DNA from 2 places in the Citrobacter sp. VF227 genome. Region 1 is predicted to be linked to the other one. Evidence: predicted binding sites of a transcription regulator. Region 1 holds the regulator's gene; the other holds the start of a gene.
What was found. The regulator LexA, encoded in region 1, represses DNA repair genes until DNA is damaged. The targets are predictions, from matches to a motif close to TNCTGTATGTACATACAGNA.
Positions count from the first base shown of each region.

Region 2: the regulator LexA is predicted to act here: its motif matches at 11,859-11,878, upstream of sbmC (DNA gyrase inhibitor SbmC).

Region 1 is NZ_JBRFVF010000009.1:36,853-52,167, forward strand. Features, by position in the region: gene malF (maltose ABC transporter permease MalF) at 1-1,391, opposite strand, end outside; gene malE (maltose/maltodextrin ABC transporter substrate-binding protein MalE) at 1,579-2,769, opposite strand; gene malK (maltose/maltodextrin ABC transporter ATP-binding protein MalK) at 3,130-4,239, shown strand; gene ACU8YC_RS20740 (maltoporin) at 4,320-5,675, shown strand; gene malM (maltose operon protein MalM) at 5,789-6,736, shown strand; gene ubiC (chorismate lyase) at 6,917-7,414, shown strand; gene ubiA (4-hydroxybenzoate octaprenyltransferase) at 7,428-8,300, shown strand; gene plsB (glycerol-3-phosphate 1-O-acyltransferase PlsB) at 8,354-10,774, opposite strand; gene ACU8YC_RS20765 (diacylglycerol kinase) at 10,946-11,314, shown strand; gene lexA (transcriptional repressor LexA) at 11,424-12,032, shown strand; gene dinF (MATE family efflux transporter DinF) at 12,103-13,422, shown strand; gene ACU8YC_RS20780 (CsbD family protein) at 13,559-13,768, shown strand; gene zur (zinc uptake transcriptional repressor Zur) at 13,817-14,335, opposite strand; gene ACU8YC_RS20790 (cupin domain-containing protein) at 14,451-14,939, shown strand; gene dusA (tRNA dihydrouridine(20/20a) synthase DusA) at 15,046-15,315, shown strand, end outside.
Region 2 is NZ_JBRFVF010000001.1:950,335-965,649, reverse strand. Features, by position in the region: gene hisD (histidinol dehydrogenase) at 1-250, opposite strand, end outside; gene hisG (ATP phosphoribosyltransferase) at 256-1,155, opposite strand; His leader region at 1,200-1,322, opposite strand; gene hisL (his operon leader peptide) at 1,298-1,345, opposite strand; gene ACU8YC_RS04885 (SDR family oxidoreductase) at 1,521-2,345, shown strand; gene ACU8YC_RS04880 (LysR family transcriptional regulator) at 2,386-3,315, shown strand; gene yoeI (membrane protein YoeI) at 3,533-3,595, shown strand; gene plaP (putrescine/proton symporter PlaP) at 3,585-4,946, shown strand; gene sbcB (exodeoxyribonuclease I) at 5,006-6,430, opposite strand; gene phsA (thiosulfate reductase PhsA) at 6,829-9,102, shown strand; gene phsB (thiosulfate reductase electron transport protein PhsB) at 9,117-9,695, shown strand; gene phsC (thiosulfate reductase cytochrome B subunit) at 9,692-10,465, shown strand; gene dacD (serine-type D-Ala-D-Ala carboxypeptidase DacD) at 10,599-11,771, shown strand; gene sbmC (DNA gyrase inhibitor SbmC) at 11,895-12,362, shown strand; gene ACU8YC_RS04835 (FUSC family protein) at 12,449-13,507, shown strand; gene ACU8YC_RS04830 (DUF496 family protein) at 13,745-14,080, shown strand; gene ACU8YC_RS04825 (L-threonine kinase) at 14,121-14,987, opposite strand; gene ACU8YC_RS04820 (acetate/propionate family kinase) at 15,080-15,315, opposite strand, start outside.

The DNA.
Region 1 (15,315 bases):
GTATAGCCTGCTGGCGTGGTGGTGCCAAGACGGTCCGGGCCACCGTTGGTCAACAGTTGAATCAGCACGAAGTTGTTAAAGTTAAAGGCGAAGCTGGCAATCATCAGCGGTGTCAGCGGTTTAATCAGCAGCGGTAGCGTAATCTTAAAGAAGTTCTGGAACGGGCCAGCGCCGTCCATCGCCGAGGCTTCATATAAATCGTCAGGAATCGCTTTCAACAGACCCATGCACAGGATCATCATGTACGGATAACCCAGCCAGGTATTGACGATAATAATCATCGAGCGTGCGGTGGTAGGGTCGCTGAACCAGGCCGGTTTGATGCCAAACAGTGCGCTCAGCATCATGTTGATTTCACCAAAGCTCTGGTTGAACAGCCCTTTGAAAATCAGAATCGAGATAAACGACGGCACAGCGTACGGCAGGATAAGCAGCACACGGTAAATCGCTTTGCCTTTGAGTGACTCCCACTGTACGAGACAAGCCAGCACCATCCCGACGGCCACGGTGAGGATCACGGTCAGAACGGAGAAGACCACCGTCCAGACAAAGATGGCGAAAAACGGTTTCTGGATACCTTCGTCGGTAAATACGCGGGTGAAGTTATCCCAGCCGATGGTCACGGTATAGCCAGGGCTTAACTTTTCTGCACCCCAACTACCGTCGGCGTTAATCGCCTGGTAATAACCAATGTCGTTGTTCGGACGGTATTTCACGCCGCTCTGGTTGTTGGTGAGCGTACCGTCATCAGCGAGCGTATAAAGTGGCTGCGTGCCGGAGAACTGGCGCAACGAGCTCATAATCACTTTGCTTTCATCCGGCAGGATGGCGGTCAGTTGGTTCAGCGCCTGGCGATTCTGCGTGATGATGCGCAGCGTCCCACGCTCGCCCGCTGGCAAGGCATCCGTTTCTTTCAGTTGCAGTTTCTGTTCGCCGCCAAATTTAAAGGCGTCGGAAACATAATTCTTGCCGGTTTCACCGTCGGTGAGGGCCAGTTGCCACTCCGCACCCGCCGGATACAGACCAAAGTTGTAGGTTTTCCCAGCCTGATAAGAACGATCCATCAGGACTTCCTGAGCACGTTCAAAGGTCAACTGGTTGGTGCTACTGTAGTTGGTAAAGGCAATCGCGATCGTACAAATCAGCGGAAACAGGACAAACAGCCCCATACCGGCAACGCCCGGGTAAACATAGCGCCAGGCATAGGTTTTGCGGTTAGCGAAAATATACAGGCCAGCAGAGCTTAAAATCAGCGTCATGATGGCAAACAGGTACTCCCCCTGAGCGTACATCAAAACAACAAGGTAACCGACCAGTAGCCCAAGCAGACCTATCACTGACCATTTCAGTGTGTCGCTTTGCCACCAGTGTTTCTTTTTAATGACATCCATGGGGTTCAATCCTCTTTACGCTTTATCCTTCGCACTACCTCTTTGTTGGCTGCGGAAGCGCACCCCAGTCACTTACTTATGTAAGCTCCTGGGGATTTGCCTCCTTGCCGCCTCGATGTAGCGCGAATGCTTTCGCGTAACAACGTATTCAATAAACCTGATTCCCTAAGAAATAAGGGAAACCGTATTACTTGGTGATACGACCCTGCGCGTCTTTCAGTGCAGCATCAACTGTCTGACGACCGCTGGCGGCGTTGATCACTGCAGTACGAACGGCATACCAGAATGCAGACATCTGCGGGATGTTCGGCATGATTTCGCCTTTCTGGGCGTTATCCATGGTGGCCGCGATACGTGGGTCTTTGGCTAACTGATCCTGGAAGGATTTCAGCGCAACCGCACCCAGTGGTTTATCCTTGTTCACTTCATCCAGACCCTGATCGGTCAGCAGGTAGTTTTCGAGGAACTCTTTCGCCAATTCTTTGTTCGGGCTGGCAGCGTTGATACCGGCGCTCAGCACGCCAACAAACGGTTTAGACGGCTTACCTTTGAAGGTTGGCAGCAGAGTCACGCCGTAGTTGATTTTGCTCTTGTCGATGTTCGACCATGCCCACGGACCGTTGATGGTCATCGCCGTATCGCCTTTGTTAAAGGCGGCTTCGGCGATGGAATAGTCGGTATCCGCGTTCATGTGTTTGTTCTTGATCAGGGAGACCAGGAAGGTCAGACCCGCTTTCGCGCCGGCGTTATCCACGCCCACGTCTTTCACATCGTACTTGCCGTTTTCAAACTTGAATGCATAACCGCCGTCGGCGGCAATCAGTGGCCAGGTGAAGTACGGTTCTTGCAGATTGAACATCAGCGCGGATTTACCTTTCGCCTTCAGCTCTTTATCCAGTGCAGGAATTTCTTCCCAGGTTTTCGGTGGGTTTGGCACGAGGTCTTTATTGTAAATCAGCGACAGCGCTTCAACCGCGATCGGGTAGGCGATCAGTTTGCCGTTATAGCGCACGGCATCCCAGGTGAACGGATAGAGCTTGTCCTGGAATGCTTTGTCTGGCGTGATTTCAGCCAGCAGGCCAGACTGAGCGTAACCGCCAAAACGGTCATGCGCCCAAAAAATGATGTCCGGGCCGTCACCGGTTGCGGCAACCTGAGGGAATTTCTCTTCCAGTTTGTCCGGGTGCTCAATGGTGACTTTGATACCGGTGTCTTTTTCGAATTTTTTGCCCACTTCAGCGAGGCCGTTATAGCCTTTGTCGCCGTTAATCCAGATAACCAGCTTACCTTCTTCAATCTTGGCGAGAGCCGAGGCGGAAAACATCATCGTCGTTAATGCGGACAATGCGAGGATGCGTGCGCCAGTTTTGATTTTCATAGTTCCCATCCTGTTTGGTGATTTTGCAGAGGTGGCTTAACGGTGACTAGTTTCTTTATACGACAACCTCTTTCCATCCTCCTTATCCCTACGCCCCACCCGCTCTTTATGTGATCTGTGTTACATAAATGTGAGTATTGCGTACTGGCGCACATAAAAACCCACCGATTTTTGCAGGCTGCATCACGAAATTCCTCTGAAGCAGGAGGGCCGGGTCTCAGACGCTGCTCTCTCATCCTCCCGCCTCCTCCCCCATAAAAAAGCCGGGGGGTGGAGGATTCACGCCATCAAGGGATAACGCATAGTCAGCCCATCATGAATGTTGCTGTCGATGACAGGTTGTAACGAAGGGAGAAGGGCATGGCGAGCGTACAGCTGCGTAATGTAACGAAAGCCTGGGGTGACGTGGTGGTATCAAAAGATATCAATCTCGACATTCACGAAGGGGAGTTCGTGGTGTTTGTTGGACCGTCAGGCTGTGGTAAGTCGACCTTGCTGCGTATGATCGCCGGACTTGAAACCATCACCAGTGGCGACCTGTTTATCGGTGAGACCCGGATGAACGACATTCCGCCCGCCGAACGCGGTGTGGGCATGGTCTTTCAGTCCTACGCGTTGTATCCCCATTTATCCGTTGCGGAAAATATGTCGTTCGGCCTCAAGCTGGCTGGCGCAAAAAAAGAGGTGATGAACCAGCGCGTGAATCAGGTGGCGGAAGTTCTGCAACTGGCCCATCTGCTGGAGCGTAAACCGAAAGCACTTTCCGGCGGACAACGTCAGCGCGTGGCGATTGGTCGTACGTTGGTCGCTGAACCGCGCGTATTTCTGCTCGATGAACCTCTCTCCAACCTCGATGCAGCACTGCGCGTACAGATGCGCATTGAAATCTCCCGTCTGCATAAACGTCTTGGCCGCACGATGATTTACGTCACCCACGATCAGGTCGAGGCGATGACGCTGGCCGACAAAATCGTGGTGCTGGATGCGGGGCGCGTGGCGCAGGTTGGTAAACCGTTGGAGCTGTACCATTACCCGGCTGACCGCTTTGTTGCCGGGTTTATTGGCTCGCCGAAGATGAACTTCCTGCCGGTGAAAGTTACCGGGACGGCCATCGATCAGGTGCAGGTTGAACTGCCCAACCGCCAGCAAATATGGCTGCCGGTAGACAGCCACGCGGTGCAGGTTGGCGCCAACATGTCTTTAGGTATCCGTCCGGAGCATTTGCTGCCCAGTGATATCGCCGATGTCACCCTCGAAGGTGAAGTGCAGGTGGTCGAGCAGCTTGGTCACGAAACACAAATTCATATCCAGATCCCCGCCATCCGTCAAAACCTGGTTTACCGCCAGAACGACGTGGTGTTGGTACAAGAGGGTGCCACATTCGCTATCGGCCTGCCGCCAGAGCGTTGCCATCTGTTCCGTGAGGATGGCACTGCATGTCGTCGGTTGCATCAAGAGCCGGGCGTTTAAGGCCCCCATAAAAAAAACGAAACGCAAAACTATCAAGTCGATGCGTTTAGAGAAAAGCAATGATCTCAGGAGATAGAACGATGATTACTCTGCGCAAACTCCCTCTGGCGGTTGCTGTGGCGGCAGGCATTATGTCTGTTCAGGCAATGGCTGTGGATTTCCATGGTTATGCACGTTCCGGCATAGGCTGGACGGGTAGCGGCGGTGAACAACAGTGTTTCCAGGCAACCGGTGCTCAAAGTAAATACCGTCTTGGTAACGAATGTGAAACCTATGCGGAAATCAAATTAGGTCAGGAAGTGTGGAAAGAAGGCGATAAGAGCTTCTACTTCGACACCAACGTAGCCTACTCTGTGGCACAACAGAATGACTGGGAATCGACCAGTCCGGCATTCCGTGAAGCCAACGTGCAGGGTAAAAACCTGATTGAATGGCTGCCAGGCTCCACTATCTGGGCCGGTAAGCGTTTCTATCAGCGTCATGACGTCCACATGATCGACTTCTACTACTGGGATATTTCAGGTCCTGGCGCTGGTATTGAAAACATCGATCTGGGCTTCGGTAAACTGTCTCTGGCGGCCACCCGTTCTCAGGAAGCTGGAGGGTCTTATACCTTCAGTAGCCAGAATATCTACGACACCTCTAAAGATACCGCGAACGACGTATTTGACGTACGTTTAGCGCAGATGGCTACTAACCCTGACGGCATGCTGGAGCTGGGTGTGGACTATGGCCGCGCGAATAAAACCGACGGTTACAGCTACGCGGATGACGCAACGAAAGATGGTTGGATGTTCACCGCAGAACACACCCAAAGCATGCTGAAAGGCTATAACAAATTTGTTGTTCAGTACGCGACTGACGCCATGACAACGCAAGGTAAGGGCGGCTCGCAGGGGACTTACGGCTCTACCTTCGATACGCAGGTATCTCCAGATGCACCTGTCATCCATCATGTTGACAACAACATCAATAACAACGGTAGCCTGGTACGCGTACTTGACCACGGTGCAATCTCTCTGGGCGACAAGTGGGACCTGATGTACGTCGGTATGTATCAGAACATCGACCTGGATAACGACCTGGGTACCGAATGGTACACCGTCGGTATCCGTCCGATGTACAAATGGACGCCGATCATGAGCACCTTGCTGGAAGTCGGTTACGACAACGTCAAATCTCAGCAAACTGGCGATCGCAACAGCCAGTACAAAATCACCCTGGCGCAACAGTGGCAGGCGGGCGACAGCATCTGGTCTCGCCCGGCAATCCGCGTCTTCGCAACCTATGCCAAATGGGATGAAGAGTGGGGTTACGTGAAAAATGGCGACAAAGTTTCTAAATATGCCGCCGCAACCAACTCTGGTATCAGCACAACCAGCCGTGGCGACAGCGATGAGTGGTCCTTCGGTGCCCAGATGGAAATCTGGTGGTAATTCAGCACTAATCTGACGTAAAGACCGAAAGAGGGGCGCCAGCCCCTCTTGATTACGGTTTAGCGCGCTATTGCCTGGCCACCGCTGAACCCATGCTATCTGAGGTGATAACAATGAAAATGAAGAAAAGTCTCGTTGCCCTTTGTTTATCTGCAGGGTTATTTGCCAGCGCGCCTGGCATCAGCCTGGCCGATGTAAATATTGTTCCGCAGAACACCACCGCGGCTCCAGCTATTCCCACTGCTGCGCTACAACAGTTAACCTGGACGCCGGTTGATCAATCCAAAACCCAGTCGACACAGCTAGCGACAGCGGGTCAGCGTCTGGATGTTGCTGGTATTACTGGCCCAGTCGCTGCGTACAGTGTACCCGCGAATATTGGTGAGTTAACCCTGACGCTGACCAGTGAAGTCAACAAACAAACCAGCGTATTTGCACCAAACGTTTTAATTCTTGATCAGAACATGACGCCATCTGCGTTCTTCCCCAGCAGTTATTTCACTTATCAGGAACCCGGCGTGATGAGTGCCGATCGCCTGGAAGGAGTCATGCGTCTGACGCCTGCGCTGGGCCAGCAAAAACTCTATATGCTGGTTTTTACCACGGATAAAGATCTCCAGCAGACCACGACCCTGCTTGACCCGGCAAAAGCCTATGCCAAAGGTGTAGGGAACGCGATTCCGGATATTCCAGACCCGATTGCCCGTCATACCACCGACGGTCTGCTGAAGCTGAAAGTCAAAACCAGCTCCTCTTCCAGTGTTCTGGTTGGGCCGCTGTTTGGTTCATCCGGCCCTGGCCCTGTCACGGTTGGCAATACCGCCGCGCCTGCGGTGGCCTACGCGCCCCCGGCTGCAGCAGTGGCTACTCCAGCGCCACAACCGGTGAAGAAAAGTGAGCCAATGCTAAATGACACGGAAAGTTATTTTAACCAGGGCATTAAGGATGCCGTGGCGAAAGGCGATGTCGATAAAGCGCTGAAGCTGCTTGATGAAGCTGAGCGTCTGGGATCCAAATCCGCCCGATCCACCTTTATCAGCAGTGTAAAAGGCAAGGGGTAAACATTTCCCCGCAGTGCTGATTTTGCAACAACTGGTGCGTCTCCTGGCGCACCTTTTTTTATCCTTCGGTGCTAATTGTTACACTTATGTTGCTTTGACGATCACTTAATTGTGTTTGCTCACCCCGTAATGCATTTTCTGCGATACAATGCCTTCAGGTTATAAATCGGAGAGTAAGGCATGCCACACCCTGCGTTAACGCAACTGCGTGCGCTGCGTTATTTTGATGCGATTCCGGCGCTGGACCCGCAACTGCTCGACTGGTTGTTACTGGAAGATTCCATGACTAAACGTTTTGAGCAGCAGGGAAAAAAGGTTACCGTCACGTTACTTCGCGAAGGATTTGTTGGGCAAAATGAGGTGGCTGAAGAACTGATGCTGCTGCCGACAGAACCCCGTTATTGGTTGCGTGAAATCCTGCTCTGCGCGGACGGTGAACCCTGGCTTGCCGGGCGCACAGTGGTGCCTGAATCAACTTTGTGCGGCCCTGAACTGGCCTTACAAAACCTGGGAAAAACCCCGCTTGGGCGCTACCTGTTTACGTCATCGACATTGACCCGAGATTTTATTGAGATTGGCCGTGATGCAGCGCTGTGGGGGCGACGTTCCCGCCTGCGGCTGAGCGGTAAGCCGCTGATGCTTACCGAACTTTTCCTACCTGCATCGCCGTTGTACTGAGAGGAAGATAAAGATGGAGTGGAGTCTGACGCAGAATAAGCTGCTGGCGTTTCACCGCTTGATGCGTACGGATAAGCCAATCGGCGCCTTACTGCTGCTCTGGCCTACGCTATGGGCATTGTGGGTGGCAACCCCAGGCATGCCGCAACTGTGGATCCTGGCGGTATTTGTCGCCGGCGTTTGGTTAATGCGCGCCGCCGGATGCGTGGTGAATGATTATGCCGACAGGAAATTTGACGGACACGTTAAACGCACCGCGAATCGACCGCTGCCGAGCGGGGCCGTCACCGAAAAAGAAGCCCGAACGCTGTTCGTCGTATTGGTATTGCTCGCCTTCCTGCTGGTTTTAACGCTCAACACAATGACCATTATGTTGTCCGTTGCGGCGTTAGCGTTGGCGTGGGTTTACCCGTTTATGAAACGCTATACGCATTTGCCGCAGGTGGTGCTGGGGGCGGCGTTTGGCTGGTCTATTCCGATGGCGTTTGCTGCCGTAAGCGAGTCTGTGCCGCTGAGCTGCTGGCTGATGTTTCTCGCCAACATTCTCTGGGCGGTGGCCTATGACACCCAGTATGCGATGGTTGACCGGGATGATGACCTGAAGATTGGCATTAAATCGACCGCGATCTTGTTTGGTCAAAACGACAAGCTAATCATTGGTATTCTGCAGGTGGGCGTGCTGGTGCTGATGGCGCTGGTGGGCTGGCTAAACGGGCTGGGGCTGGGCTATTACTGGTCACTGCTGGTGGCGGGTGCGCTGTTTGTGTATCAGCAGAAGCTGATCGTTAATCGTGAACGGGATGCCTGTTTTAAAGCGTTTATGAACAATAACTATGTAGGGCTGGTACTGTTTTTAGGACTGGCGATGAGCTACTGGCATTTTTGAGTTTGGCTTAGCCTGCAAAATAAAAACCGGTCATTTCGACCGGTTTTTTTTACTTACTCGCCCTGTGTGGCACTCTCGATGGTCAGACGAACATCCGATGTGACCAGTTCAGCCAGCATCTGATAGATCTTCATCGTCTCTTCCGGCTCGGCATCTCCGGTATCGCTAATGAATCCTTCGTCACGCAGCGTCAGCACCAGAGAGCTGAATACCGCTTTGTCGAAGAATTCCGGCGCGTTAATGCCGTGCAGTACGGAGAGGCGTTGCGCCACGGTGCGGCTCTCTTTCTCAAGCGTACCACGGTTGATGGACGGGTTGGCGCTCAGCAGCCAGAAGGTAATGGCGTAGCGTTGCAACGTCTCGCGAGCACCCGCAGCCAACAGCTGGAGCGTACGGGAGCGGGCTGGGTTAATATGCAGTTCGCCATCCTGCTGAGCGATCAATCCCTGGCGCTGCATTTCGCTGGCCAATTCGTCAATCACTCCGGCAAGCTCATTGCGTTCCCAGCGCAGGAACAGCTCGGCTTTCAGCATTGGATACAACGCATCAATATGCTGCTGTAGCGCGACGCGTGAAATACGACGGCGCTGAGTTACAATGGCTGCCATCAACGAAGGCAGAACCAGCATGTGCGCAATGTTGTTGCGATAGTAGGTCATCAATACGGCCTGCTCGCGCGGCAGTATGATGATGTCGCCGATGGTGTCTTTCTCGACCTCAAACTTGTTCATCTGCAAGGCGTGGTCGATCAACTCACTGGCGCTCTGTGCAGGAACAGTTGAGTCTGCTGCGTACGGCACGTTGCGCAGCAGGCTAAGGTAGCAGTCAAGCTGCTCGGTTAACTGTTCACGGGTCAGAGAGCGCTGGCGGGAAGCCAACAGCGCGGTACAACACAGGTTCATGGCGTTGGCCGCGCCAGCGTTGTTAATGCGCACCATCAGATCGGCGGCAATGTTATTCACTGTCGGCGTCAGCCAGGCCGGGCGGATAGACTCGATAGGATCGATAGATTCACGCCACTCCGGCACATGCTGATTGAGGTACGTCATCAGCGGCATCGGCTCGCCAAAGTTAACGTAGCCCTGACCCAGATTACGCAGCTTGCTTAAGCCACGCAGCATTTGTGGCAGACTCTCTTTTTCTTTTGTCGCGCCACGCAGCTCTTTTGCATAGGTGCCTACTTCCATTACGTGCTCATAGCCGATGTAGATCGGTACGAGGGTAATCGGACGCGTACCGCCGCGCAGCATCGCCTGAATGGTCATCGACAGCGTGCCGGTTTTCGGGTCGAGCAGACGACCGGTACGTGAACGGCCGCCTTCGACAAAATACTCAACCGAGTAACCGCGGCTGAACAGCTCGCCCAGGTATTCACGGAAAACGGTGGAGTAGAGCTTATTGCCCTTGAAGGTACGACGAATAAAGAACGCGCCCAGGCGGCGGAAAATCGGACCTGCCGGCCAGAAATTCAGGTTGATACCGGCAGCGATGTGCGGTGGAACCAGCCCCTGATGATACAGAACGTACGACAGCAGCATATAGTCCATATGGCTGCGGTGGCACGGAACATAAACGATTTCATGCCCATCGTGCGCCAACTGACGTACACGTTCCGCATTATGAACGTTAATCCCCTGATACAGACGGTTCCAGGTAAAGCCCAGAATTCGGTCCGTGAGGCGGATCATCTCGTAGGAGAAGTTGGCGGCAATCTCTTCCATCAGTGCAATGGCATTTTGCTGTGCTTTTTCGTGGGAGATTTTTTTACTGCGCGCTTCATCTTCTACCGCGCGAGCGATCGCTTTTGACGCCAGCAGCTTATTAAACAGATCCTGGCGGGCAGGGAGGCGAGGGCCAACCGCGGCCAGACGCTGGCGAGCAAAATGCATACGCGCCACGCGTGCCAGTTTCTGAGCGATTATCTTATCCGTACCGTGTTCATCCGCCATACGACGCAGGGAGACTGATGGGGAGAAACGGACAAAACTGTCGCGACCCAGCCAGGACACAGCAAAGAATTTCTGTACGCCGTTCAGCATGCGCAGCGGCGGATTGACTTCGCCTTTTTCGCGTCCTGGCGCACGGCCAAACATCACCGAAACCGGCACCATCTGCACATCCAGGTCTGGATTGCTGCGATGCAGGTCGAGATAGTTATGGAACAGCTTGATGGACTCTTCTTTCGGCGTGTAATAGGTGAACACGCGCGGGCCGCCGTGAATAAACACGTAGCGCGGCAGCAGAGTCCCGTCTATCTCCAGCGGTTCCAGGGGATCGGGGAGATCGTGCACCAGACATTGGGCACGCAGCGTCAGCAAGTCTGCTTTTGAATTGTACGGTAGGACGTACATAATGGGACGAGACGTATCGAGTCCCAATTCCGGGGCAGGTTCTGCCGGAATAGACTTGCTTTTTACCAGGATGCTTAATGGTAAATTCAGTAATTTGTAGTAAATTCGTGGCCAGCCGGACATAAACGATGTAAAGCCTCTGGTTAATAATGCAAATGCGCTGCAAGGATATCAGAAAGTTTAGTGAATTTCTGTGGTATCCCGTCATACTTCGCGCTGCTTTGCCACCCCCTGAAACAAACGGGGTAACGTTACAATGACATTGACGCTAATAATGTAAAAAGGTTCTTTTTGATGGCCAATAATACCACTGGATTCACCCGAATTATCAAAGCTGCAGGCTATTCCTGGAAAGGTTTTCGCGCCGCATGGATCAATGAGGCGGCATTCCGCCAGGAAAGCGTTGCCGTACTGCTGGGCGTAGCTATCGCCTGCTGGCTGGACGTCGATGCGATTACCCGCGTGCTGTTAATTGGTTCCGTGATGCTGGTGATGATCGTTGAAATCCTCAACAGTGCGATTGAGGCGGTGGTTGATCGCATAGGCTCTGAGTATCACGAACTTTCCGGCCGGGCGAAAGATATGGGTTCTGCGGCGGTGTTGTTGTCTATTTTCGTTGCTCTGATCACCTGGGGCATTCTGTTGTGGTCGCATTTGCGATAAGGATTCCACATCTTCATAAATCTCCTGCTTTTTGTGCAGTTTGCGGTTCCAAAATCACCTTTAGCTGTATATACTCACAGCATAACTGTATATACACCCAGGGGGCGGAATGAAAGCGTTAACGGCCAGGCAGCAAGAGGTGTTTGATCTCATTAGAGATCACATCAGCCAGACAGGTATGCCACCGACGCGTGCGGAGATCGCGCAGCGTTTGGGGTTCCGTTCCCCAAACGCTGCTGAAGAACATCTGAAAGCGCTGGCGCGTAAAGGTGTGCTGGAAATTGTCTCCGGTGCATCGCGTGGTATTCGACTGCTGCAGGAAGAAGAAGAAGGATTACCGCTTGTCGGTCGTGTGGCGGCAGGCGAGCCACTTCTGGCGCAGCAGCACATCGAAGGCCACTACCAGGTCGATCCCTCATTGTTCAAACCGAACGCCGATTTTCTGCTGCGGGTTAGCGGTATGTCGATGAAAGATATCGGTATTATGGACGGCGATTTGCTGGCGGTGCATAAAACTCAGGACGTGCGTAACGGACAGGTTGTTGTTGCCCGTATCGACGACGAAGTCACGGTTAAGCGCCTGAAAAAGCAGGGCAACAAGGTTGAACTTCTGCCAGAAAACAGTGAATTTAAACCTATCGTTGTCGATCTGCGCGAGCAAAACTTCACCATTGAAGGGCTGGCGGTAGGCGTCATTCGTAACGGTGAATGGCTGTAATCATGTATTAATACTGTGGCGCATTCTGCGCCACAGCTAGTTTTCACTTCTTTTCATCAGGCTTTCCTGTATGCCTTTCTTTACCGCCTCTGATAAAGCGCTCTGGCACCTCGCCTTACCGATGATCTTCTCCAATATCACCGTTCCCTTGCTGGGGCTGGTGGATACTGCTGTGATTGGTCATCTGGACAGCCCGGTCTATCTTGGCGGCGTTGCTGTCGGGGCCACGGCGACCAGTTTTCTCTTTATGCTGCTTCTTTTTTTGCGCATGAGTACCACCGGTCTTACCGCGCAGGCATTTGGTGCGAAAAATCCACAGGCGCTGGCGCGCGCGCTGGTACAGCCGCTGATGCTGGCACTGGGCGCAGGGGTACTTATCGCGCTGTTTCGCACGCCGATTATCGATTTAGCGCTGCATATTGTCGGGGGAAGTGAACCTGTACTTGAACAAGCCCGGCGTTTCCTTGAAATCCGCTGGCTCAGCGCGCCAGCCTCGCTGGCGAATCTGGTGCTGCTCGGCTGGTTGCTGGGCGTGCAGTATGCGCGAGCGCCGGTTATCCTGCTGATTGTCGGCAATATTCTCAACATTGCGCTCGATTTATGGCTGGTGATGGGTCTGCATATGAACGTGCAGGGTGCGGCACTGGCAACGGTGATTGCTGAATATGCCACACTGCTTATCGGTCTGATGATGGTGCGCAAAGTCCTGCATATGCGCGGAATATCGCTGGCAATGTTGAAACAGGCGTGGCGGGGCAACTTCCGTCGTTTGTTGGCACTCAACCGTGACATCATGCTGCGTTCGCTGCTGTTGCAGCTCTGCTTTGGGGCCATTACGGTGCTGGGGGCGCGTCTGGGAGGCGATATCATTGCGGTTAATGCCGTACTGATGACTTTGCTGACGTTTACCGCTTATGCACTGGACGGATTTGCCTATGCCGTGGAAGCGCATTCGGGCCAGGCCTATGGGGCGCGGGACGGCAGCCAGTTGCTGGATGTCTGGCGAGCAGCGTGTCGACAGTCAGGAATTGTGGCAATCCTTTTTTCGCTGATCTATGCCTTGTTTGGCGAGCAGATTGTGGCGCTGCTGACCTCACTGTCGCAAATCCAACTTTTGGCCGATCGCTATCTTTTCTGGCAGGTGGTTTTACCGCTGGTGGGCGTGTGGTGTTATCTGCTTGACGGTATGTTTATTGGCGCAACGCGGGCTGCAGAAATGCGTAACAGTATGGCCGTTGCCGCAGTGGGATTCGCCTTAACGCTGCTGGCTTTGCCGTGGCTCGGAAATCATGGTTTGTGGCTGGCGTTAACTGTTTTCCTCGCGCTGCGCGGGCTGTCGTTGGCCTTTATCTGGCGGCGTCACTGGCGTAATGGAACCTGGTTTGCCTGATCAGAATGGTTAAAAATTCCGAATAGTAAATAAAACCCAGAATCACTGACTACACTTATTCTCACGTCCAGAGAAAACAGCATGTGTCTGGACATGGCACTCTCGCTATTCACAACCTAACGATGAGGACTTGATGATGAATAAAGACGAAGTCGGCGGCAACTGGAAGCAGTTTAAAGGTAAAGTGAAAGAGCAATGGGGCAAACTGACCGATGATGATATGACGGTCATTGAAGGTAAACGTGACCAACTGGTTGGTAAAGTCCAGGAGCGTTACGGTTACGCCAAAGATCAGGCGGAAAAAGAAGTTAACGATTGGGAAAAACGTAATGATTACCGCTGGTAATTGACCCTTCCCTCCTGAGAGTACAAGGATGTACGCTCTCCCACCTGACTAACGCCCAACTTTCTTCTTCACCTGAATTGTGTGGTCATGCTGGCAGTCGCCTGGATGACGGCATGACTCAACTTCCACACAGGCCGGACACAGCCCGTGGGCTTCAATAACATTATGTCGCAGAGCAAAGCCCATTTTGGCCGCCAGCGTATGCATGATGTCTTCCACACCTTCTGCGCACTCTTCTTTTACCACGCCACAGCGGTCGCAAATGAACATCGCAGAACTGTGCGTTGGCTGATCGAACAGATGACAAAGGACATAGCTGTTGGTGGATTCCACCTTATGCACAAACCCTTGTTCAAGCAGAAAATCGAGCGCGCGATACACGGTTGGTGGTTTGGCCTGCGGCTCGGTTTCCCGCAACAGGTCGAGCAGGTCGTAAGCGCTGATGGCGCCTTCCTGCAGGCTCATCAGTCGCAGCACTTCGAGGCGTTGTGGCGTAAGCCGCACGTTGCGTTGCGCACAGAGTTTTTCAGCTTGAGCCAATAACTCTTGCGTAGTGGTTTTGTCCATTTGGCGCCTCGATTTGCGTGGAAGGTTAATCCCTTACTTTAACATGTTCTGCTTAAAACGCCGAGATCCGCCGCGATGTGCTATACCTGAGCCATCGCAATACTGGAAAATAAACATGAAAAGACCCGATTGTATTCGTCACTGGCGTGAAGTTGAGGGGGCCGATGATTCCACCTACCCAGACAGCGATGAGCTGTTTGCCATAGGAGCGCCGCTTGCCCGCAAATTGGGGTTAGGACGACTCGGCATTCATCATGAACGCCTGCCGCCAGGTCGGCGCACGTCTTACCCGCATGCTGAAAGTGATGAAGAAGAGTTTATCTATGTGCTGGAAGGATATCCTGAGGCCTGGATTAACGGTTATTTATGGAAGCTGGAGCCCGGCGACAGCGTTGGTTTTCCTGCAGGAACCGGGGTGTGTCACACCTTTATCAATAACACCAGTGAAGAGGTGCGCCTGCTGGTCGTGGGTGAGGCGAACAAAAAATACAATCGCATTTATTATCCGCTTAATCCGGTCTATGCCGCCACGCGAGAGGATCGCTGGGTTGACCATCCGCCGCAGTTTTTTGGATCTCACGACGGAAAACCGGGGCGTAAGTAGCGTTGGTCGGCACCAGAGATGGAGAACTGTGAGGATGTGGCTCACTATCGTAACGGTCTATGCTATAGTAGCGCCCCTTTTTTAACCGGATGCTTGAATATTCGCCATGCTGCCTGAATCTCAGTCTACCGCTTTTCCCGCTCATCGTTTTTCTATCGCGCCGATGCTCGACTGGACGGACAGGCACTGCCGCTACTTTTTGCGCTTACTGTCCAGCCAGACGCTCCTCTATACGGAGATGGTAACTACCGGTGCGATCATTCATGGCAAAGGCGATTATCTGGCGTATAGCGAAGAAGAACATCCGGTCGCATTGCAACTGGGTGGGAGCGATCCGGCTGCACTGGCGCAGTGCGCAAAGCTCGCTGAACAGCGG
Region 2 (15,315 bases), on a different contig from region 1:
GTTCGTCGCTCAGGCGATTGCTGGCCTGCTGAATTTCTTCCTCGGTGACGCGTAGCGCGCCGACCTCGGTTTTATCAAACTTCGCGCTGTATTCTCGCAGTGCCTGGTCGCCGTTGTTTTTGACGTTTTCAAGGATCTCGGCCACCGTGCGGCTGATGCTGTCAGAGGCGGAAATCGCCGGACGCATCAGCAGCTCTCGTTGCTGCTCGGGGCTACAGCTATTCCAGTCAATCAGGGTATTGAAGCTCATGGCTATCACTCCATCATCTTCTCAATTGGCAGCACCAGAATTGAGCTGGCACCGAGCGCTTTCAGTTTTTCCATCGTTTCCCAGAACAGAGTTTCGCTGCTGACCATGTGCATGGCAACGCGCTGCTGATCACCGGCCAGTGGCAGAATGGTTGGGCGCTCAGCGCCAGGCAGCAGAGCGATAACTTCATCCAGACGCTCGCTCGGCGCGTGCATCATGATGTATTTCGATTCACGAGCCTGAATAACGCCCTGAATACGGGTCAGCAATTTGTCGATTAGCTGTTGCTTGGCGTCGGCCATTTCGCCATCACGCTGAATCAGGCAGGCTTTAGAGCGGTAAATGACTTCCACTTCACGCAGACCGTTGGCCTCAAGCGTCGCGCCGGTTGACACCAGATCGCAAATCGCATCAGCCAGGCCTGCGCGGGGGGCGACTTCGACTGAACCGTTTAGCAGACAGGATTTAAACGACACCCCTTTTTGATCGAGATAACGTTTGAGCAGGTGTGGGTAAGAGGTCGCGATACGTTTACCGTTCAGCGCAGCTGGGCCATCCCAGGCTTCATCAACCGGGGTTGCCAGCGAAAGACGGCAGCCGCCGAAGTCCAGACGACGCAGGGTAAAATAGCGAGGATCTTCACCTTGTGCCCGGCGGTTGAGCAATTCCTCTTCGAGAACGTTTTCCCCGATGATGCCGAGGTCAACAACGCCATCCATCACCAGACCCGGGATATCGTCATCACGTACGCGCAGAATATCAATCGGCATGTTCTCCGCCATCGCAATCAGGCGCTGGGTGTGAAGATTAATTTTAATGCCGCAACGGGCCAGTAATTCGCGTGAATCATCGCTTAAGCGGCCAGATTTCTGCATAGCTATGCGTAAACGGGTGTTGTCTAACATTCTTTATTCCTCGTTATCCTGTCTGAATCAGTTGGGTCACGCACAAAAAAAAGCCCCCGGAAGAAATCTTCCGGGGGCTTTCTCATACGCTCATGCACCGCTGGAAGATTTAAATGTCTCCCAGCACACATCGCCTGAAAGACTAGTCAGGATGATGGTGATGATGGTGTTTAAATTGAGCGCGTGTCATAAATTTTCTCGATGAATGTTTATTCATTTGATGTCTTTTAACCTAAACCACTTTAGCTACGGAAAGCAAGGGCTTTTTTTTGATCATTAATTCATTTCATATTGATACTATGAATTGTCAGTCGTCGTGGGCTAGCGTAGCCTTGCGTTATAGGCCAAAAGTCAGGAGAGAAGGCATGAAAAAGGTCGCAATTGTCGGTTTAGGTTGGTTAGGCATGCCGTTAGCCATGTCGCTGGCGGCGAGAGGCTGGCAGGTTACCGGCAGCAAAACCACATTAGATGGGGTGGAGGCGGCCCGCATGAGCGGTATCGAGAGCTATTTGCTGCGCCTTGAGCCTGAACTGGTCTGCGAGGCAGACGATCTCGACGCACTGATGGACGTTGATGCGCTGGTGATTACGCTGCCTGCGCGTCGTAGCGGTCCTGGCGAGGCCTTTTACCTTCAGGCTATGCAGGAGCTGGTCGACAGTGCGCTGGCGTACCGTATCCCGAGGATTATTTTTACCAGTTCGACATCGGTCTATGGCGATGTGCAGGGTACCGTGAAAGAAGGGACGTCGCGTAACCCGGTCACGGCGAGCGGTCGTGTTCTGAAAGAACTTGAAGACTGGCTGCACAATTTACCTGGCACGTCGGTGGATATCTTGCGCCTGGCCGGGCTTGTCGGCCCGGGGAGACATCCCGGTCGTTTTTTTGCTGGCAAGACTGCGCCAGATGGGCACCATGGGGTCAATCTGGTGCATCTGGATGATGTGGTTTCTGCTATCACATTACTGCTGCAAGCGCCTAAAGGGGGACACATCTATAATATATGTGCGCCTATGCATCCGGCGCGTAACGTGTTCTATCCGCAGATGGCTCGTCAGTTGGGGATGGAGCCGCCGGAATTTCGCGGCAGTGAGGATAACGGTAAAGGTAAAGTCATTGATGGCAACCGGATTTGTAATGAGCTTGGGTTTGAGTACCAGTATCCCGACCCGCTGGTGATGCCGATGGAGTGACAGACCAGCAGAGTGCCGCTGATACCGCAAGGGGGCGAGTATGAAACCACTGCTGGACGTTCTTATCATCCTCGATGCGTTAGAAAAAGAGGGCAGCTTCGCAGCGGCGTCGGCAAAATTGTTCAAGACGCCGTCAGCGCTTAGCTATACCGTCCATAAGCTGGAAAGTGATCTTAATATTCAGCTACTCGATCGCAGCGGACATCGGGCCAGGTTCACCCGCACAGGGCAGATGCTACTGGAAAAGGGACGGGAGGTGTTGCACACCGTCCGTGAACTTGAAAAGCAGGCGATTAAACTGCACGAAGGTTGGGAGAATGAACTGGTCATTGGCGTAGATGATACGTTTCCCTTTTCACTTCTGGCCCCGCTCATCGAATCTTTCTATCAACACCACAGTGTGACGCGCCTGAAATTTATCAACGGCGTGCTGGGTGGCTCATGGGAAGCCCTCACACAGGGGCGGGCGGATATTATTGTCGGTGCCATGCATGAACCGCCTTCCGCGAGCGAGTTTGGTTTTGCGCGACTAGGGATTCTGGAACAGGTGTTCGTGGTTGCGCCGCATCATCCGCTGGCGCAGGAGCAGGAGCCGTTAAATCGTCGCACCATTCGGCGTTTTCGCGCCATTGTGGTGGGCGACAATACGCAACATGCCAACGCCTCGGGCTCGCAGGTGCTGGACGATCAGGAAGCCATTACCGTTTTTGACTTTAAAACCAAGCTGGAACTGCAAATCAGCGGCCTGGGATGTGGCTATATTCCGCGCTATCTGGCGCAGCGTTTTTTGGAGAGTGGCGCGCTGATTGAGAAAAAAGTGGTCGCGCAAAATATCTTTGAGCCCGTGTGGATCGGTTGGAATGAACAGACCGCCGGGTTGGCTAGTGCCTGGTGGCGGGATGAGATTTTAGCAAATAGTGCGATCGCTGGGGTGTACGTTAAAGCGGCTGCTGATAAATCAAGCGGTTAAGAAAAAATATTCTTTTGTAGTGGCTTCAATCTCTTGTTATTTCTCTCCAAATTAGTGCAAAATACGCCGCTTGCAAAAAATGACATTAACCGACGTTTTCATACGCGTCGGTTATTTTTTTGCATCAAACCAATCATTCATAAAAGAGGCCGGGCTTCGTACCGGATAGATACTTACTTAAAAATCGACAGTTGTTGTCGCTGAGGATTAACAAAAAATGGGGCAATTTTTTGCTTACGCGACGGTTTTCGCCGTAATGGGGGATAACCATGTCGCATAACGCTACTCCAAACACCTCTCGCGTGGAATTACGTAAAACGCTTACGCTGGTTCCGGTTGTCATGATGGGCCTTGCCTATATGCAGCCGATGACGCTGTTCGATACATTCGGTATCGTATCAGGAATGACCGATGGTCACGTCCCGACAGCTTACGCCTTTGCACTGATAGCCATCCTCTTTACCGCTCTGAGCTACGGTAAACTGGTGCGTCGCTATCCGTCTGCAGGCTCTGCCTACACTTACGCCCAGAAATCCATTAGCCCGACCGTTGGCTTTATGGTGGGATGGTCATCACTGCTGGACTACCTGTTCGCACCGATGATCAACATTCTGTTGGCGAAAATCTATTTTGAAGCTCTGGTGCCGTCGATACCGTCATGGATATTCGTGGTGGCGCTGGTGGCCTTTATGACCGCCTTTAACCTGCGCAGCCTTAAATCCGTTGCTAATTTCAACACCGTCATCGTGTTGTTGCAGGTGGTGCTAATTGCGGTGATCCTCGGCATGGTCATTTATGGCGTGTTCGAAGGTGAAGGTGCTGGTACGCTGGCGAGCAGCCGTCCGTTCTGGTCAGGTGATGCGCATGTGATCCCGATGATCACGGGGGCGACTATTCTGTGCTTCTCGTTCACCGGTTTTGACGGTATCAGCAACCTGTCAGAAGAAACCAAAGACGCTGAACGCGTGATCCCGCGTGCGATTTTCCTGACCGCGCTGATTGGTGGCCTGATCTTTATCGTCTCCACTTATCTGTTGCAGCTGTACTTCCCGGACATCTCGCGCTTCAAGGATCCAGACGCTTCGCAGCCGGAAATCATGCTGTACGTTGCTGGTAAGTTCTTCCAGGTTGGTGCGCTGATTTTCTCTACCATTACCGTACTGGCGTCCGGTATGGCGGCACATGCAGGCGTAGCGCGTCTGATGTACGTGATGGGTCGTGACGGTGTATTCCCGAAAAGTTTCTTCGGTTACGTACACCCGAAATGGCGTACTCCGTCCATGAACATCATTCTGGTTGGTGCGATTGCTCTGTTGGCAATCAACTTCGACCTGGTGATGGCGACTGCGCTGATTAACTTTGGTGCGTTGGTGGCGTTTACCTTCGTTAACCTGTCGGTGATCTCCCAGTTCTGGATCCGTGAGAAGCGTAACAAGACGCTGAAAGACCACTTCCAGTATCTGTTCCTGCCAATGTGCGGTGCGCTGACCGTTGGCGCGCTGTGGGTAAACCTGGAAGAGAGTTCAATGGTTCTGGGCCTGATTTGGGCCGCTATTGGTCTGATCTATCTGGCCTGCGTGACCAAAAGCTTCCGCAACCCGGTACCGCAGTACGACGAAGATATCGCGTAATCACGGCGTTTATCTGAAAAAAAACGGAGACATGTTCTCCGTTTTTTTATACGTGGGATTTACACAATCTCTTGCGCATACTGCCAGAGTGATTTCAGTAGCATCAGTTTTTCTTTGTTATCGGCATATTGCTGGCTCAGCAACTGCAATTCATTGGCGTAATTTTGTAAAAACTCCGGCGTGAACACCTGACGACGATGGTCCAGCCAGCGCTGCTGCTCGGCTTCATCCAGTGTTCCGGGGAAGTTACGGGCACGGTAGTTAAACAGCAACTTTTCAATGCGTTTATCGACAAAAGAGATATCCAGAGCCGGTAAATTACGCGGTTCTGTTTCCAGAACGATTTTCATCGCTGCGCGGTCGGCATCGCTGAAAAAACCGTTATACAGCTGGGCGTCTACGTTATCGGATGGCGCAAAGGGTTCCGCCTCGGCAAAGATAGCCACTACTTTGTCGCGTACCTGCGGGTTTTCGCGCAGAACTTTGAGATTATCAAGACAATGCTGGCGGTTAATGCCCAGTCGATCGGCATCTTCCGGGCGCAGCGTATTCGCCTGGGCCAGTACTGGGCACTTGTTGATGTGCACCAGTTTAACCGGTACGGCTGGGTTATCACCCAGATCTGCCTTCGCCGTGTAGAGCCGTTCACGCAGCGCGTCGCTGTCCAGGTCAAGTAGCGGTGAAATATCACCGGCCAGGTCAACCATAATCACCGCGTTGCGATTCTCCGGGTGCCAGGCCAATGGCGCTACCCAACTGGTATTGCCGCGCCACGCGCCGAGCATTCCTGAAACATGAACCAGCGGCTTCATTTGCGGGACATCAATCAGTGCGGCCAGCTTGTGCTTATTGCGATGGCTGAAGAGATATTCAAACAAACGCGGCTGACGTGATTTAACTAATTGCGCCATTGCAATCGTGGCATACACGTCGGCCATCGCATCGTGAGCATTCGCATGCTCGATACCATTAGCTTTGGTCAAATGCTCCAGGCGAAAGCTGGGTAAGCCATCGTCGTTTTCCGGCCAGTTAATGCCTTCAGGACGCAGGGCATAGCAGGCGCGCATCACGTCCAGGAGATCCCAGCGCGAATTGTCGTTCTGCCAGCTCCAGGCATAGGGATCGTAGAAATTGCGATACAGGATGTTACGCGTCACCTCATCGTCGAAGCGCACGTTGTTATAGCCGAGAATACAAGTTTTCGGCACGGTGAACAGAGTGTGTATGCGCGCTGCAAAAGCGGCTTCATTCTCTCCCTTTTCCCGTGCTTCCTGCGGCGTAATGCCGGTAATCAACACCGCCTCAGGCTGCGGCAGATAGTCGTCTGCGGATTTGCAATAAAAGACTTCAGGTTCGCCGATAATGTTGAAATCGCTATCTGTGCGGATAGCCGCAAATTGCGCGGGTCTGTCCAGTGCCGGATGAGTACCAAAGGTCTCGTAATCGTGGAAGAGAAAAGTCGGGTGCTGCTTGCCGTCATTCATTGTTTGGTTATGTCCGGGATCAATTTAGCGCTCATCTAAGAATACCAAAAAAGAGCAAGGTAATCAGCAATGCGATTATCGATGCTGAATGGTGTACGCAATAAAATTGAGGTGAACAGGATTTTTATAAAATTGATTAATAAGTTTTGCACTATTAAAGGAAATTACTGGAATAAATTTTCTGAAAGTTACTAGCTGCTAAATAATATAAATGAGAACCGTTATTGTTATTTTTCGCTGATTTGTTGGATTCTGGGGATTTTAAAATTCTTTTGTAAACAAGGGGTTTTATTTTGTCCGATTAGCTGACCAACATTGTAATAAAATGTGAGTGAGGTTAAAAATTAATAATTTAAACGCCATATAATCATTGGATATATCTAATAACAGGAGGTTATATGAGCATTAGTCGGCGTAATTTTTTGCGAGGAGTAGGTATAGGTTGCTCTGCCTGCGCGATAGGAAGTTTTCCGCCAGGCGCACTGGCGCGAAATTCTCCGGAGCGCATTAAGGGGAAAACATCCCTGACGCCAAGTTTGTGTGAAATGTGTTCTTATCGTTGCCCGATACAGGCACAGGTGATTAATAACAAAACGGTTTTTATTCAAGGGAATCCTAATGCGCCTCAACAAGGCACGCGTGTCTGCGCGCGCGGAGGCAGCGGTGTTAGTCTGGTCAACGACCCGCACCGTATTGTTAAACCCATGAAACGCACAGGACCTCGCGGGAGCGGAGAATGGCAGGTTATTAGCTGGCAACAGGCTTACAAAGAAATTGCCGAAAAAATGACGGCAATAAAAACACAGCATGGTCCTCAGGGCGTCGTGTTTTCTTCTAAATCCGGTTCGCTTTCAGGGCATTTATTTCACCTGGCGACGGCTTTCGGATCGCCAAATACCTTTACGCACGCGTCGACATGCCCGGCCGGGAAATCGATTGCCGCCAAAGTGATGATGGGCGGCGATTTGGCCATGGATATCGCCAATACTCGTTATATGGTCTCTTTTGGTCACAACCTCTATGAAGGGATTGAGGTTGCCGAAACGCATGAATTGATGGCCGCGCAGGAAAAGGGCGCAAAAATGGTCAGCTTCGATCCCCGACTGTCCGTCTTCTCCAGCAAGGCGGATGAATGGCATGCGCTCAAACCGGGCGGCGACTTGCCGGTGCTGATGGCCATGTGTCACGTCATGATCAATGAAAAACTGTATGACGCGGACTTCGTTACGCGCTACACCACAGGGTTTGACCAACTGGCAGAAGCAGTACAAGAGACCACGCCGGAATGGGCGCAAAAGCAAGCTGATGTTCCTGCTGATGTCATTGTTCGGGTCACCCGGGAAATGGCTGCCTGCGCGCCGCATGCTATCGTTAGCCCGGGCCATCGTGCGACGTTTTCACAAGAAGAAATTGATATGCGACGTATGATTTTCAGCCTTAATGCGTTGCTGGGAAATGTTGAGCGTGAGGGGGGCTTGTACCAGAAAAAAGCCGCGGCGACCTACAATAAACTTGCCGGTGAGAAGGTTGCTCCAGTGCTGGCAAAACCCGATGCCAAATTACCCAAACCCACGGCCCAGCGCATCGATCTGGTTGCTCCGCAATTCAAGTACATCGCGGCGGGCGGTGGCGTGGTGCAAAGCATTATCGACGCCGTGTTAAACCAGACTCCTTATCCGGTGAAAGGCTGGATCATGTCCCGCCATAATCCTTTCCAGACCGTGACCTGCCGACCTGATCTGGTCAAAACCGTTGAACAACTCGATCTGGTGGTAAGCTGCGATGTCTATTTAAGCGAAAGCGCGGCATATGCTGACTATCTGTTACCCGAATGCACCTACCTTGAACGCGATGAAGAAATCTCTGACATGTCGGGCCTGAATCCAGCGTATGCCCTGCGTCAGCAGGTTGTAGAGCCTATAGGTGATGCGCGTCCGAGTTGGCAAATCTGGAAAGAACTGGCTGTGCAATTAGGCCTTGGGCAGTTCTACCCCTGGCAGGACATGCAGACACGGCAGTTGTACCAGCTTAATGGCGACCATGCGCTGTCTGCTGAACTGCGTGAGAAAGGATATCGGGAGTGGGGTGTTCCGCTGCTGCTACGTGAACCTGAAGCGGTGCGTCAGTTTGTGGCGCGTTATCCGGGGGCGGTGGCGGTTGACAGCGACGGGACCTATGGTGAGCAACTGCGCTTTAAATCCCCATCTGGCAAAATTGAACTCTACTCTGAAGAGCTGGAAGCGCTTCTGCCTGGCTACGGCATTCCGCGAGTCCGCGATTTTGCGCTCAAAGGCGACAATGAACTCTATTTCATTCAAGGGAAAGTGGCGGTTCACACCAACGGCGCGACGCAATATGTGCCACTGCTTAGCGAGTTGATGTGGGACAACGCAGTGTGGATCCACCCGCAAACAGCTCGTGAAAAAGGCATTAAAAGCGGTGATGAGATTTGGCTGGAGAATGCGACCGGTAAAGAAAAAGGTAAAGCGCTGGTCACCGCCGGAATTCGGCCCGATACACTGTTTGTTTATATGGGATTTGGCGCCAAGGCGGGAGCCAAAACAGCGGCGACGACGCACGGTATACACTGCGGTAATTTGCTGCCACATGTTACCAGTCCGGTTTCCGGTACGGTGGTGCACACCGCTGGCGTTACGCTTCGTCGGGCATGAGAAAGGAGAACATCATGAATCAAGCAACAAACCCTTATGTCATGCTGCATGACGAGAAACGCTGTATTGGTTGTCAGGCGTGTACGGTCGCTTGCAAAGTACTCAATGACGTACCGGAAGGATATAGCCGCTTACAGGTGCAGATCCGTTCACCCGAACATGAACCTGAGGTCCTGTCCCACTTCCAGTTTGTTCGTGTTTCTTGCCAGCATTGTGAAGATGCTCCGTGCGTCAGCGTCTGTCCGACCGGAGCTTCATTTCGTGATGAAAATGGCATAGTGCAAGTGGATAAGTCTCGCTGTATTGGCTGCGACTACTGTGTTGCCGCTTGTCCGTTCCATGTTCGTTACCTTAACCCGCAAACAGGGATTGCCGACAAATGTAACTTCTGCGCAGATACTCGCCTGGAAAGTGGTCAGTCACCTGCCTGCGTTTCTGTTTGTCCGACGGATGCGCTGAAGTTTGGCCGTCGCGATGACCCGGAAATTCAGCACTGGATAAATCAAAAAGAGGTTTATCGCCAGCAGGATACGCGTAGTGGCCCGGTAAGTGTCTATCGGCGTAAAGAGATCCATCAGGAGGGTAATGTATGAATTCTATCTGGGGAGCAGAGCTTCACTATACGCCGGACTACTGGCCGCTGTGGCTTATTTACGCAGGCGTAGTTATTGTGTTGATGATTGCAGGTCTGGTCACGCACGCGCTGTTACGTCGAATGTTGGCACCCAAAACGGCAACTGGAGAAGAACATCGGGACTATCTCTATTCGCTGGCGGTCCGCCGTTGGCACTGGGGCAACGCGCTGCTCTTTATCCTGCTTCTGCTGAGCGGTATGTTTGGCCACTTCTCTGTCGGACCGGTGGCATTGATGGTGCAGGTACATACCTGGTGTGGCTTTGCATTGCTGGCATTCTGGATTGGCTTTGTGTTAATAAACGCAACCAGCGGCAACGGTTGTCATTATCGCGTGAAGTTTAACGGGTTGATATCACGCTGCCTGTTGCAAACACGCTTTTATCTGTATGGCATCATGAAAGGTGAACCGCATCCGTTTGCCGCAACGGCAGAGGATAAATTCAACCCGCTGCAGCAGTTGGCCTACCTGGCCATCATGTACGCGCTGGTTCCGCTGCTGATTATTACCGGGTTGTTATGCCTCTACCCGCAGGTGATCGGGGCGGGGCCGGTGATGCTGGTGCTGCATATGGCGTTAGCAATTGTGGGCTTATTGTTCATCTGCGCGCATATTTATCTGTGTACGTTGGGTGACACGCCAGGGCAAATTTTCCGCAGTATGATCGATGGCTATCATCGTCATCGCAGTCATCACGCAGAGACCGCGCCGCGTAAAGGCTCGTTCTAACTGATATATATCTCTGAAATCCTTTCCTGATAGCAAGAAAATGTGCCTTATGTCACATTTTCTTGCAATTTATCCAAGTTTGTTCGACAGAACTTCCGTAAAAAGAACGGCTATTTTTCCATTTCCTGAGGACATGCTGTTGAAACGCCGTTTGTTTGTTGCCGCTTCACTCTTTGCGATGAGTTTTTCGCCCGCGTACGCGACCGGGGCCGTGAGCTTTTCACCACAGCCTCCTGCAATTAATGCCGGAGCGTGGGTATTAATGGATTACACCACGGGCCAAATTCTGACAGCCGGTAATGAACACCAGCAGCGAAATCCTGCCAGTCTGACTAAGCTGATGACCGGCTATGTTGTTGATCGCGCCATCGACAGCAAGCGTATTAGTCCGACAGATATTGTGACCGTCGGGCGCGATGCCTGGGCAAAGGATAATCCGGTATTTGTGGGTTCATCTTTGATGTTCCTGAAAGCGGGGGATCGCGTTTCGGTACGTGACCTTAGCCGGGGGTTAATTGTAGATTCTGGAAATGATGCCTGTGTAGCACTGGCGGATTACATCGCCGGGGGACAGCCACAGTTTGTCGCGATGATGAACAATTATGCGCAAAAGCTTAACCTGCAGGACACCCATTTTGAAACGGTACATGGTCTGGATGCACCGGGTCAGCATAGCTCGGCGTACGACCTGGCCGTGCTGTCACGCGCCATCATCCACGGGGAACCAGATTTCTACCATATGTACAGTGAGAAAAGCCTTACCTGGAATGGAATCACGCAGCAAAACCGTAACGGCTTGTTGTGGGATAAAACCATGAACGTTGATGGACTGAAGACAGGGCATACGTCCGGCGCCGGATTTAATCTGATTGCTTCCGCCGTTGATGGGCAGCGCCGCTTGATTGCGGTAGTGATGGGCGCGGAAAGTGCAAAAGGGCGCGAAGACCAGGCGCGTAGACTGCTGCAATGGGGGCAACACAACTTCGATACGGTACAGGTATTACGCAGTGGTAAGCAGGTTGGTACTGAGCGGATCTGGTATGGCGATAAAGAAAAGATCAGCCTTGGTACCGAGCAGGATTTCTGGATGGCCCTACCCAAAGCAGAAGTCCCTAATATCAAAGCAAAATATGTTCTTGATAAGAAAGAACTGGTCGCTCCAATCGCTGCGCATCAACGTGTGGGTGAAATTGAACTCTACGATCGGGATAAGCTGGTGGCGCATTGGCCTCTGGTGACGCTGGAGTCCGTTAACGAAGGCGGCGTTTTCTCGCGTCTGAGCGATTATTTCCATCATAAGGCGTAGTTTTTCCTGATGCGTCAGACTGGCAAGAGTGCGAATCTGCTCACATAATAATCACTATTTGCTTGTGGCCGACATACCTAAAAAATATACTGTATATAAACACAGTGTAACGGTGGAGGTTGTATGGAGTACGAGATAAAGCAGGTCGAAAAACGCATGATTGCCGGTTTTCATATGGTTGGACCGTGGGAACAAACAGTTAAACAAGGCTTTGAGCAGTTAATGAAGTGGGTCGAGGGTAAACAGATTGTTCCGTTGGAGTGGATTGCCGTGTATTACGACAACCCTGATGTTGTTCCAGCTGAAAAACTGCGCTGCGATACCGTCGTTTCTGTACCTGAAGGTTTTGTAATTCCAGAAAACAGCGAAGGCGTGATCCTCACCGAACTGGCTGGGGGCGACTACGCTGTTGCCGTAGCGCGCGTCCAAAATCACGATTTTGCGACGCCGTGGTACCAGTTCTTTGAGCGTTTAATGCAGGATACGACTTATTTGATAGCCGCTAAACCTTGTTTTGAAGTTTATTTGAACAATGGTATGGAGGACGGTTACTGGGATATTGAAATGTACGTCCCAGTCCAGTCGAAATAGCTGTATTTAGTGTAAATCAGGATGATGTTATTACTAAAAAAACAGGTACAATTCGCTTCTTTGCTATTCCCTGACGGAGTGCATGAGTGCGTGCAGATAAGTCACTGAGTCCTTTTGAAATTCGTTTGTATCGTCATTATCGTGTGGTGCACGGTATTCGCATTGCGTTGGCGTTTCTCCTTACTTTTCTGTTGGTTCGCCTGTTGAACATTCCTGAAGGTACATGGCCTCTGATCACGCTGGTGGTGATTATGGGGCCAATTTCTTTTTGGGGTAACGTCGTTCCCAGGGCTTTTGAGCGTATAGGCGGAACGATCCTCGGGTCGGTGCTTGGGTTGGTGGCTCTGCGTCTGGAACTCTTCTCGCTTCCGCTTATGTTGATATGGTGCGCGGTGGCGATGTTTCTCTGCGGCTGGCTGGCACTGGGTAAAAGGCCGTATCAGGCGCTGCTGATTGGCATAACGCTTGCTGTCGTAGTAGGCGCGCCCGCCGGGGATATGAATACGGCGTTCTGGCGCGGTGGCGACGTGATTCTGGGATCGTTTCTGGCGATGCTGTTTACCGGTATCTGGCCGCAAAGGGCATTTATCCACTGGCGTATCCAACTGGCACATTGTGTAACGGGGTACAATCGGGTGTATCAGGCCGCGCTCTCCCCTAATCTGCTTGAGCAGCCAAGGCTGGAGAAGCATTTACAGCAGCTATTGACCGACGTGGTCAAAATGCGTGGGCTCATCGTTCCTGCCAGTAAAGAAACCCGCATTCAAAAATCCATCTTTGAGGCTATTCAGACCGTTAATCGCAACCTCGTTTGCATGCTTGAGTTGCAAATCAATGCGCTTTGGGCCAGTCGAACCAGCCACTTTGTCATGTTAAACGCGCATACTCTGCGAGAAACTCAGCTCAGGACGCAACAGGCGCTACTGACGATAACTCACGCTTTGTATGAAGGTAATCCGCAACCGGTGCTTGCTAACACAGAAAAGCTCAATGACACCGTGGCTGAACTGCGCCAGCTGATTGCCGAGCATAAAGGCGATAATGTCGCAGAAACGCCCATCCACGGCTACGTTTGGTTGAACATGGAAATGGCGCGACAACTGGAGTTACTCTCTCATTTAATTTGCCGCGCGTTGCGCAAATAAAGAGCAGATGAGGGGATCGGTTCTACTGCTGCTTCGATTCAGCAAAGATAAGAGGTATGATACTGAAAAGGCTAAAACCATTGGTAACTGTAATGGCGTTACCCTCGATAATTCAGGTTTCAACCAGGCATTGTCGATGCAGATGCAACTTGAAGTATGGCGGGCATGAAAGTAATGTTGACCCACTTTAGCCGTTGTTTTAACGAATCCGAATCTCACATTATCAGGGGTGTAAAAATGGAAACTACCAAGCCTTCTTTCCAGGACGTGCTGGAATTTGTTCGTCTGTTCCGTCGTAAAAACAAACTGCAACGTGAAATCCAGGACGTTGAGAAAAAGATCCGTGACAACCAGAAACGCGTCCTGCTGTTGGACAACCTGAGCGACTACATCAAGCCTGGTATGAGCGTGGAAGCTATTCAGGGCATTATCGCCAGTATGAAAAGCGATTATGAAGATCGTGTTGATGACTACATCATCAAAAATGCCGAGATCTCTAAAGAGCGTCGCGATATCTCTAAAAAGCTGAAAGCTATGGGTGAAGTGAAAAACACCGAAGCGAAAGCCGAGTAACGATTTTAAGCTTGTCCGGGTCGCTGCGGTGCGGCGACCCTTATTGCAGTTCGACCCCGCCAGTTACCATTCGCAACAAATGCTGTTGCGGCCAGTGAACCGTTAGCTTTTTCTGCGCCAGCATCCACTTAATGTAATCCACGTCATGGCGCGTTCTGTCCAGCATCAGCCCGACCACACTGCCGCTGTGCGCGACGTTGACACCGTATAAATCACATTCTTCAACCAGCGCTAATAGTGAATCAAAATCCGGTTTCGGCAACAGCAACTGGCTGGCGATTGCGCTAAGGGTAGCGGCTTCACCCAACCGGTAAGGATTTTGACTGACACAGGCTTCCTGTACTTTATCCCATGCCCGCCTGAGGGCCGCTGCTCCCGCCTGCAAGCCGGAATGCCGCGGAATACGGTGATAATCCGCGGTACGTAATGTTTCCGGACTTTCGAGAACCAGCAGATCAAGCTGAGGCTGTGATTCACAGCCAATTTGCGTGGAAGCGTCGTTATGGTCGAAAAGGGTTAGCTTACGAAAAACGGTGCTGTCGGTTGGCTCCAGCGAAACGCACAGCTGCGCCAGTGTTTGTTCGTTTAGCTGATGGCCCAGATAATGCGCCGTGGCGATAGCCGTGGCGGCAATATCCGCAGTACTGCTGGCCATCCCTTTAGCGACAGGAATGGTTGACTGAACATCAATACGGATATCCTGACTCATATGCGCCGGGTATTGCCAGTACTGCAACAACCTGTCAACCATCGCCCGGGAAAGTGGGCGTTCATCTGTCAGCGGTGAACCTGAACTGACCTCAACGGTGCTATACCATTCGACCGGGCAGGAGACCAGTTTCTCACTGCCCAGAATCCAGCCCTGGATTAGTTCTCCGCACGATGCGGGACATTGCGCAACAGCCACGTCTTCACCTTTATGATCGGTAATCCTCGGCGCATAGTGTCATGGCGATCGTGCTATTACCATGATTTGCCGCAATTTGCCGCGTCGCAATATTAAGCGGGAATGCCCAAGGTCACAGTTTCTGAAATCGCTAAACGCATCACGTCTTGCGCTATCATCAGCTCTTCGTTGGTATTAATTACCGCCACTTTAACCAGCGCATTTTCCGTTTGAATAAAGGTGGCGTTACGCTGATTTTTTTCTTCATCAACGGCCAGACCTAAGAAATTCAGGTTGTGACAAATTGCAGCGCGCGCCCGCGCTGAGTTCTCGCCAATTCCTCCGGTGA